One region of the Streptomyces sp. NPDC021019 genome, then DNA from elsewhere that is predicted to be linked to it. Evidence: riboswitches for the same ligand, from Rfam matches in the RefSeq annotation. Region 1 holds a riboswitch; the other holds the start of a gene.
The links. A riboswitch is a leader RNA that binds a small molecule or an ion and turns the genes downstream of it on or off. The one in region 1 is predicted to bind cobalamin.

Region 2: it holds a riboswitch for cobalamin, as region 1 does, so the genes downstream of both, ACH4RG_RS11175 (cobalamin biosynthesis protein) here and metE (5-methyltetrahydropteroyltriglutamate--homocysteine S-methyltransferase) in region 1, are expected to answer to the same signal.

The regions. Positions count from the first base shown of each region.
Region 1 is NZ_JBIRQR010000006.1:2,581-6,643, reverse strand. It holds gene ACH4RG_RS27245 (hypothetical protein) at 1-126, opposite strand, end outside; cobalamin riboswitch at 504-650, shown strand; gene metE (5-methyltetrahydropteroyltriglutamate--homocysteine S-methyltransferase) at 835-3,159, shown strand; gene ACH4RG_RS27235 (pyridoxal phosphate-dependent decarboxylase family protein) at 3,573-4,063, shown strand, end outside.
Region 2 is NZ_JBIRQR010000002.1:52,631-56,693, forward strand. It holds gene ACH4RG_RS11160 (class II aldolase/adducin family protein) at 1-45, opposite strand, end outside; gene ACH4RG_RS11165 (anion permease) at 323-1,585, shown strand; gene ACH4RG_RS11170 (hypothetical protein) at 1,598-1,828, shown strand; cobalamin riboswitch at 1,979-2,111, shown strand; gene ACH4RG_RS11175 (cobalamin biosynthesis protein) at 2,249-3,235, shown strand; gene ACH4RG_RS11180 (cobyric acid synthase) at 3,276-4,063, shown strand, end outside.

The DNA of each region.
Region 1 (4,063 bases):
GTCGCCCCGCACGAGGTAGTTGTGCACCCGGCCGTCCGCCGGTCGTTCGATCGCGCGATACAGCGTGCCGTTCACGGTGATCGTCCAGTCGTCGCCGTCCTGGGCCCACCCGACTGTCTTCTTCATCTGGCGTATTCCGTTTCCTCGGTCGGCCTCGCCGCGGGTCGGCGGCCGTGTAGTGGGAAGAAGAACGGCTTGTGACGCTCGGTGGTTCCGCAGTCCCTACGCCATTCGGTTACATCTGTGTCACTGTCACGTCCAGTGGACGCGCTCGACCTGACCAGTGGTCAGCACGCGGCTGACGAACGGCCGAACGGGCGGAGAACAGGCGTGGCCCGGCATGGTGTGTCCCGCCGCGACGGGGTCCGAGCCGGAGTCGGGGGAGTTCACCGACCCGTGTCCCACGTCACCATCCGAAGTGTGAACAACGGTGTGCGCGGGCCGGGCGCCCGCTTAGGCTGATCGGCGCAGCTGGTTCGCCCCGTCCGCCAGGCGGGGTGTCGTAAGAGGGAACCCGGTGGGAATCCGGGACTGCCCCGCAGCGGTGAGTGGGAACGACCGCCGTCATACGCACTGGGCCCGGCCGGGTCTGGGAAGCGACGGCCATTAGGTGTCCGCCCCGGCAGACGTGCCCGCGAGTCCGAAGACCTGCCCGTTGCCCGCACGCGACCGTTCGCGTGCGGAGATCCCGGTGACCTCGTGGGCGGGTCGGCGTGACCATCGGGCGGACGGACACGGTTCCTCGTGTCCCGGTCTCCGCCCGAGGCGTCATCCCTTCGCGTCCGCGTCCCGTCCGGGGTCTGTCCCGCAGACACGCTCGCGAAGGAGAGTCACGTGACAGCGAAGCCCGCAGCCGCGGCAGCGCAGGCCACCGTGTACGGCTACCCCCGCCAGGGCCGGAACCGTGAACTGAAGAAGGCCGTCGAGGGTTACTGGCAGGGCCGCGTCGACGCCGACGCACTCCGGGAGACCGCCGCCGGGCTGCGCCGGGGAACCTGGCAGCGGCTCGCCGAGGCCGGAGTCCACGAGGTGCCGACCGGTGATTTCTCGTACTACGACCATGTCCTGGACACCAGCGTCATGGTCGGCGCCGTCCCCGAGCGGCACCGCGAGGCCGTCGACGCCGACGCCCTCGACGGCTACTTCGCCATGGCCCGGGGCACGCAGGACGTCGCACCGCTGGAAATGACGAAGTGGTTCGACACCAACTACCACTATCTCGTCCCTGAGTTGGGGCCGGACACGCTGTTCTCCGCCGACTCCGCCAAGCAGGTCGCGGAGTTCCAGGAGGCGCTGGCCCTCGGTCTGACGCCCCGGCCGGTGCTGGTCGGACCCATCACCTACCTCCTGCTCGCCAAGGCGGCCCCCGGGGTGGCGGAGGGCTTCGAGCCGCTGACCCTCCTGGACCGGCTGCTTCCCGTGTACGCCGAGGTCCTCGCCGACCTGCGCGCGGCGGGCGCCACGTGGGTGCAGCTGGACGAACCCGCACTCGTCCAGGACCGCACCCCGGCCGAGCTGAACGCCGCCGCCCGCGCCTACCGCGAGCTCGGCGGACAGGCCGACCGGCCCCGACTGCTGGTCGCCTCCTACTTCGGGCGGCTCGGCGAAGCGCTGGCGGTCCTGGCCAAGGCCCCCGTCGACGGGCTGGCCCTGGACTTCACCGAGTCCGGCGCGGGGAACCTCGACGACCTCGCGGCGGCCGGCGGACTGCCCGGCAAGCGCCTGGTCGCCGGTGTCGTGAACGGCCGCAACATCTGGATCAACGACTACGAGAAGTCGCTCGCCACCCTCGGCACCCTCCTCGGCCTCGCCGACCGGGTCGACGTCTCCGCCTCCTGCTCCCTGCTGCACGTCCCGCTGGACGCCGACGCCGAGCACGGAATCGCCCCACAGATCGCGCGCTGGCTCGCCTTCGCCCAGCAGAAGACCGAGGAGATCGTCGTCCTGGCCCGCGGCCTGGGCGGCGGCACGGACACCATCACGGCCGAACTCGCCGCCAACCGTGCCGACCTGGCCTCCCGTACCGATGCCGAGCTCACCCGCGACCCCGCCGTCCGCGCCCGTGCGGCGGCCGTCACCGACGCGGACGGCCGCCGCTCCCAGCCGTACCCGGAACGCGCCGCCGCCCAACGGGCCCACCTCGGGCTGCCGCTGCTGCCGACGACCACCATCGGCTCGTTCCCGCAGACCACCGACGTGCGCACCGCGCGCGCCGACCTGCGGGCGGGGCGGATCGACGAGGCCGGGTACGAGGAGCGCATCAAGAACGAGATCCGCGAGGTCCTCTCCTTCCAGGAGGAGGCCGGACTCGACGTCCTGGTCCACGGCGAGCCCGAACGCAACGACATGGTGCAGTACTTCGCCGAGCAGCTCACCGGCTACCTCGCCACCCAGCACGGCTGGGTGCAGTCCTACGGCACCCGATACGTCCGGCCGCCGGTCCTCGCGGGCGACATCTCGCGCCCCGGGCCGATGACGGTGCGCTGGACGACGTACGCGCAGTCGCTGACCGCACGCCCCGTCAAGGGCATGCTCACCGGCCCGGTCACCATGCTCGCCTGGTCCTTCGTCCGCGACGACCAGCCGCTCGGCGACACCGCCCGCCAGGTGGCCCTCGCCCTGCGGGACGAGGTGAACGACCTGGAGGCGAGCGGCACTTCGGTGATCCAGGTCGATGAGCCCGCGCTGCGCGAGACACTGCCGCTGCGGGCGGCCGAGCACGCCGCGTACCTGGAGTGGGCGACGGAGTCCTTCCGGCTCGCCACCTCCGGGGTGCGGCCGGACACCCAGATCCACACCCACATGTGCTACGCGGAGTTCGGCGACATCGTCCAGGCCATCGACGACCTCGACGCCGACGTCATCAGCCTGGAGGCGGCCCGCTCCCACATGCAGGTCGCCCGCGAACTGGCCGCCCACGGCTACCCCCGCGAGGCGGGCCCGGGCGTCTACGACATCCACTCTCCGCGCATCCCCAGCGCCGAGGAGGCGGCGTCCCTGCTGCGCAAGGGACTTGAGGCCATTCCGGCGACCCGGCTGTGGGTGAACCCGGACTGCGGCCTGAAGACCCGCGGCTGGCCCGAGACCCGGGTCTCCCTGGAGAACCTGGTCGCCGCCGCGCGGAAGATCCGCGCGGAACTGCCCACCGGAGCGGCGTGACCCGGGCCCGGTGCGGGAGCGGTCGCCACCGCTCCCGCACCGGGCCCCTGCCCGTACGGCTCCGGGGAGGGCGCCCGCGGCCGGGGCCTGTCTCGACGCGTCCGCGCAGGCGGGCGGGGCGCCGCCGCACTCACGTCGGCATGGGCCGTCGGCTCCGTCCCGACTACGCTCGGGGGAAAGGTAGTTCGGACGCCGATGGGTCGCCCCGTGCGGCGGCGGCGCATTCTCTCGCACGGCCGGAGTTAGGTTAGCCTAACCAGCGAATGCCCGGTTGTGGATCTTTCCGCGACCGGTGCCGCCCCGCGTGCGGGGCGGCACACCCGCACGACCCGCCGCGCACTCCGACCGAAGGACTTCGCCATGTTGCGTGCTCAGGGCCTGCCGTCCTGCGAACTCCCCATGGAGCGTGGGGCGTGAGCGACGGAACGCAGCCGGCTCCCGGCCCGGAAGGACCGTGGGAAGGTCTCGTCGCGGGCGGTGCGCACGGTCCGGGCCGGCTCCGGGCCCTCACCGCGATCGTCCTGGACGCGCTGGAGAAGGCCGCCCCGGCCCGGGGCGGCCCGCTGCCCGCCGGAGGACCCGCGGCCGTGGCCCTGAAGACCCTCGCCCTCTGCACCCCGGTCCTGCCGGAGGAGGGCATCGGACCCGAGGCCGCTCTCGGGGACCTGGTTCGCGCGGTCGCGGAAGGGGCCGCCGATCCGGCCGACCCCGCCTGCGTCGCTCATCTGCACTGCCCGCCGCTCGCCGTCGCCGTCGCCGCGGACCTGGCCGGGGCGGCCCTCAACCCCTCCATGGACTCCTGGGACCAGGCGCCCGCCGCCGGGGTGATCGAAGAGCTGACCACAGCCGCACTGGCCCGCCTGGTCCACCCCGCGGCCCCCGCCCCCGACGCCCTCATCACCAG
Region 2 (4,063 bases), on a different contig from region 1:
GTCCAGCCAGGTCCGGCCGACGGATTCCGGGTGCTGCTCGCTCATGGGGCGAGCGTAGGGGGCCGGACGCGCAACCGGAACGTCACGGGGGAGGTGACGGAGGTCTCTTCCGGGTGCCGAACAGCCGTTCAAAATGTTCGCCAACTAGTGGCAAAGGGCGGTCCACACCCCACCCCACAGGCACCGCGCAGCCCCTCCCGGACACAAGCGGAGGGAGCCCACTCCGTTTGGAGTCACCGCAGCGCCCTGCCCAGTTCATCTTCCGTTCATCCAGGTTGCCTACGGTCCATGTGCCACTGACGTCGAACGATTGCCTGGGTAAATGGAACACATCACGCTGCTGCTTGCGATTGTGGTCGTGACAGCTCTCGTGTTCGATTTCACGAACGGTTTCCACGACACCGCCAACGCGATGGCTACGACCATCTCGACCGGCGCCCTGAAGCCCAAGACAGCGGTGGCGATGTCCGCCGTTCTCAACCTGATCGGCGCGTTCCTGTCGGTGGAGGTCGCCAAGACGATCTCCGGCGGGATCGTCAACGAAGACGGCATCAGAACCGAGGTCATCTTCGCGGCGCTCGTCGGCGCCATCCTGTGGAATCTCCTGACCTGGCTGGTCGGCCTGCCCTCCAGCTCTTCCCACGCCCTGTTCGGCGGACTGATCGGCGCGGCCGTCATGTCGGCCGGCTGGTCCTCGATCAACGGCGGCACCGTCGTCACCAAGGTGCTGCTGCCCGCGATCGCGGCCCCCCTGGTCGCCGGTATCGCCGCGATGCTGGCCACGCGGCTGACGTACCGGATCAACCGGAACGTCACCGACGAGGGTCAGCTCAAGTCGACCGCCAAGGGCTACCGGGCCGGACAGATCGCCTCCGCCGGTCTCGTCTCGCTCGCCCACGGCACCAACGACGCCCAGAAGACGATGGGCATCATCACCCTGGCGCTGGTCACCAGCGGTGTCCTGGCCCCCGGCTCCAACCCGCCCATGTGGGTCATCGTCTCCGCCGGTGTGGCCATCGCGCTCGGCACCTACCTCGGCGGCTGGCGCATCATCCGCACGATGGGCAAGGGCCTGACCGACCTCCAGCCGCCGCAGGGCTTCGCCGCCCAGACCAGCGCGGCGACGGTCATCCTGGCCTCCTCGCACCTCGGCTTCTCGCTCTCCACCACCCAGTCCTGCTCCGGTGCCGTCATGGGCGCGGGCCTCGGCCGCAAGGGGGGCGTGGTCCGCTGGTCCACCGCCACCCGGATGTTCGTCGCCTGGGGGCTGACGCTCCCGGCGGCCGGTCTGATCGGCGCGGGCGCCGAGTACCTGACCAAGCAGGGCCCCTGGGGCATCGCGGTCACCGCGGTCGTGCTCGTGGGCGGCTCCTTCGCCATCTGGCTGGCCTCGCGCCGCCAGCCGGTCGACCACACCAACGTCAACGACACGGACGGGGAGGGCGAGCCCCAGGGCGTCGTCACCACCGCCATCGCCGCGGTCCAGCCGCCGCCCGTCGGCGGCCCGGCCGCCGACCTCGCAACCACCATCCCGGCCCCGGCCCCGTCGCCCGACGACCCGGCACGGCCGCCGGCCAAGGTGTAAGGACAGATCAGCATGAAAATCGACTGGGCAGCTCTCGCCTCCGTGTTCGGTGTCAGCCTCGTGGTCACCGTCGCGCTGGTCGGCCTCTTCACCCTGGGCATCGTCGCCCTCTCCAAGCAGTCCGCCACGGCCGGAAGCAGCGCCGCCGGAGGGTCGGTCGCGCTGGCGCGCACCGGCGCGTACACCTGCTTCGCGGCGTGCGTGGCGGCGGTCGCGTACGGGATCTACCTGATCGTCGCCTGACTCCGCACCCCGCCCCCTCTTCGGGCCGGACACACTCTCGTGTGTCCGGCCCGATGTGTGTCTGCGCACAGTGGAGCCCCGCAGGTCAACAGCGAGTTGACGGTTGTTCGCGGGGCGTGGTGGACTGCCGGAGCCATTTACGGCGACAGCAGAGGAAGCCGGTGCGAATCCGGCGCGGTCCCGCCACTGTCACCGGGGAGCGCTCCCCCACACCGGAACGTCACGGCCCGCTCACGCGGGCTGGAAGGCCGGGGGAACCGCGGATCCGGAAGCCAGGAGACTCTCGTCGCCGGTCACGTCGAACCAGGGCGCGGACCCTGAGTGAGGACATACGCCATGCCCGGCCGCCGTGCACCCCGTCCTGTGCCCCCCACGACAGGCCCTCGCGCCGGAACGCCTCTCCCCGCGACCGGCTGATCCGTGCGTGCCGACCGCGTCTTCGCGTACGGCGCCACGGCCGGGCTGATCGCCGACGCCCTGCTCGGCGACCCCCGCCGGGGCCACCCCGTCGCCGGATTCGGCCGCGCCGCCGCGCGGGTGGAGTCCCTGCTGTGGCGTGACGACCGGGGCCGGGGCGCGCTGCACACCCTCGTCTGCGCCGGAGGCGCCGTGGGGGCCGCCGCGCTGACCGCGCGCGCCGTCCGGGGACGCCCCGCGCTCGCCGTCGCGCTGACCGCCGTCACCGCCTGGTCCGTCGTCGGGGGGACGTCGCTGGGGCGGGAGGCCCGCGCCATCGGCGGTGCCCTGGCCGCCGGGGACCTGGAGGTGGCCCGGGAGCGGCTGCCGCACCTGTGCGGGCGTGATCCGCACTCCCTGGACGGTCCGGGCATCGCCCGCGCGGTCGTCGAGTCGGTCGCCGAGAACACCTCGGACGCCGTCGTCGGCGCGCTGGTGTGGGGGGCGATCGGCGGGGTGCCGGGACTCGTCGGCTTCCGGGCGGTGAACACGCTCGACGCGATGGTCGGCCACAAGTCGCCCCGCTACCGCCGTTACGGATGGGCCTCGGCCCGTCTGGACGACCTCGCGGGGTGGCCCGGTGCCCGGCTGACGGCCGCGCTGGCCGTGGCGGGCGGCGGGCGGCCCAGGGAGGCCGTACGCGCCTGGAAGGCGGACGCGGGGCGTCACCCGAGCCCGAACGCGGGGCCGGTGGAGGCCGCGTTCGCGGGGGCGCTCGGCGTACGGCTGGGCGGGACCCTGGCGTACGCGGGGCGCGTCGAGCACCGGCCGGTGCTGAACGGGGAGTCCGGGCGGGACGTGCGGGGCGCGGACATCGAACGCGCGGTACGGCTGTCGCGCCGGGTGAGCATGCTGGCCCTCGGAGTGTGCGTGGCGGGGCGGACGGTCGCGGGACGCGTGGTCGCGGGACGGTCGTCGGCAGGACGGCAGCGGGGGCGGGGGCGGTCATGAACGGTCCGGCACGGAACGCGGTACGGGAACGGGAGCGGGTATGAGCGGCGGTCTGCTGGTCGCGGGGACCACATCGGACGCGGGCAAGAGCGTCGTCACGGCGGGCATCTGCCGGTGGCTGGTGCGCCGGGGCGTGAAGGTCGCGCCCTTCAAGGCCCAGAACATGTCCCTGAACTCCTTCGTGACCCGGGAGGGCGCGGAGATCGGCCGGGCCCAGGCGATGCAGGCGCAGGCCGCCGGGGTGGAGCCGACGGCCCTGATGAACCCGGTGCTGCTGAAACCCGGCAGTGACCGGTCCAGCCAGGTCGTGCTGATGGGCAAGCCGGTGGGAGAGATGAGCGCCCGGGGGTACCACGGGGGCCGTCAGGAGACGCTGCTCGGGACGGTGACGGACTGCCTGGAGCAGCTGCGGGCCACGTACGACGCGGTCATCTGCGAAGGGGCCGGGAGCCCCGCCGAGATCAATCTCCGGCGCACCGACATCGTGAACATGGGGATCGCCCGCGCGGCCCGCTTTCCCGTGCTGGTGGTCGGGGACATCGACCGGGGCGGCGTCTTCGCGTCGTTCTTCGGGACGACGGCCCTCCTGGGCCCCGAGGACCAGGCGCTGGTCGCGGGCTACCTGGTGAACAAGTTCCGGGGCGACGTCTCGCTGCTGGAGCCGGGCCTGGACATGCTCCACGGGCTGACCGGGAGGCGGACGTACGGGGTGCTGCCGTTCGCCCACGGGCTCGGTATCGACGAGGAGGACGGCCTGCGGGTGTCCCTGCGGGGTGCGGTACGGGAGTCGGTCGTGGCTCCCCCGCACGGCGAGGACGTGCTGCGGGT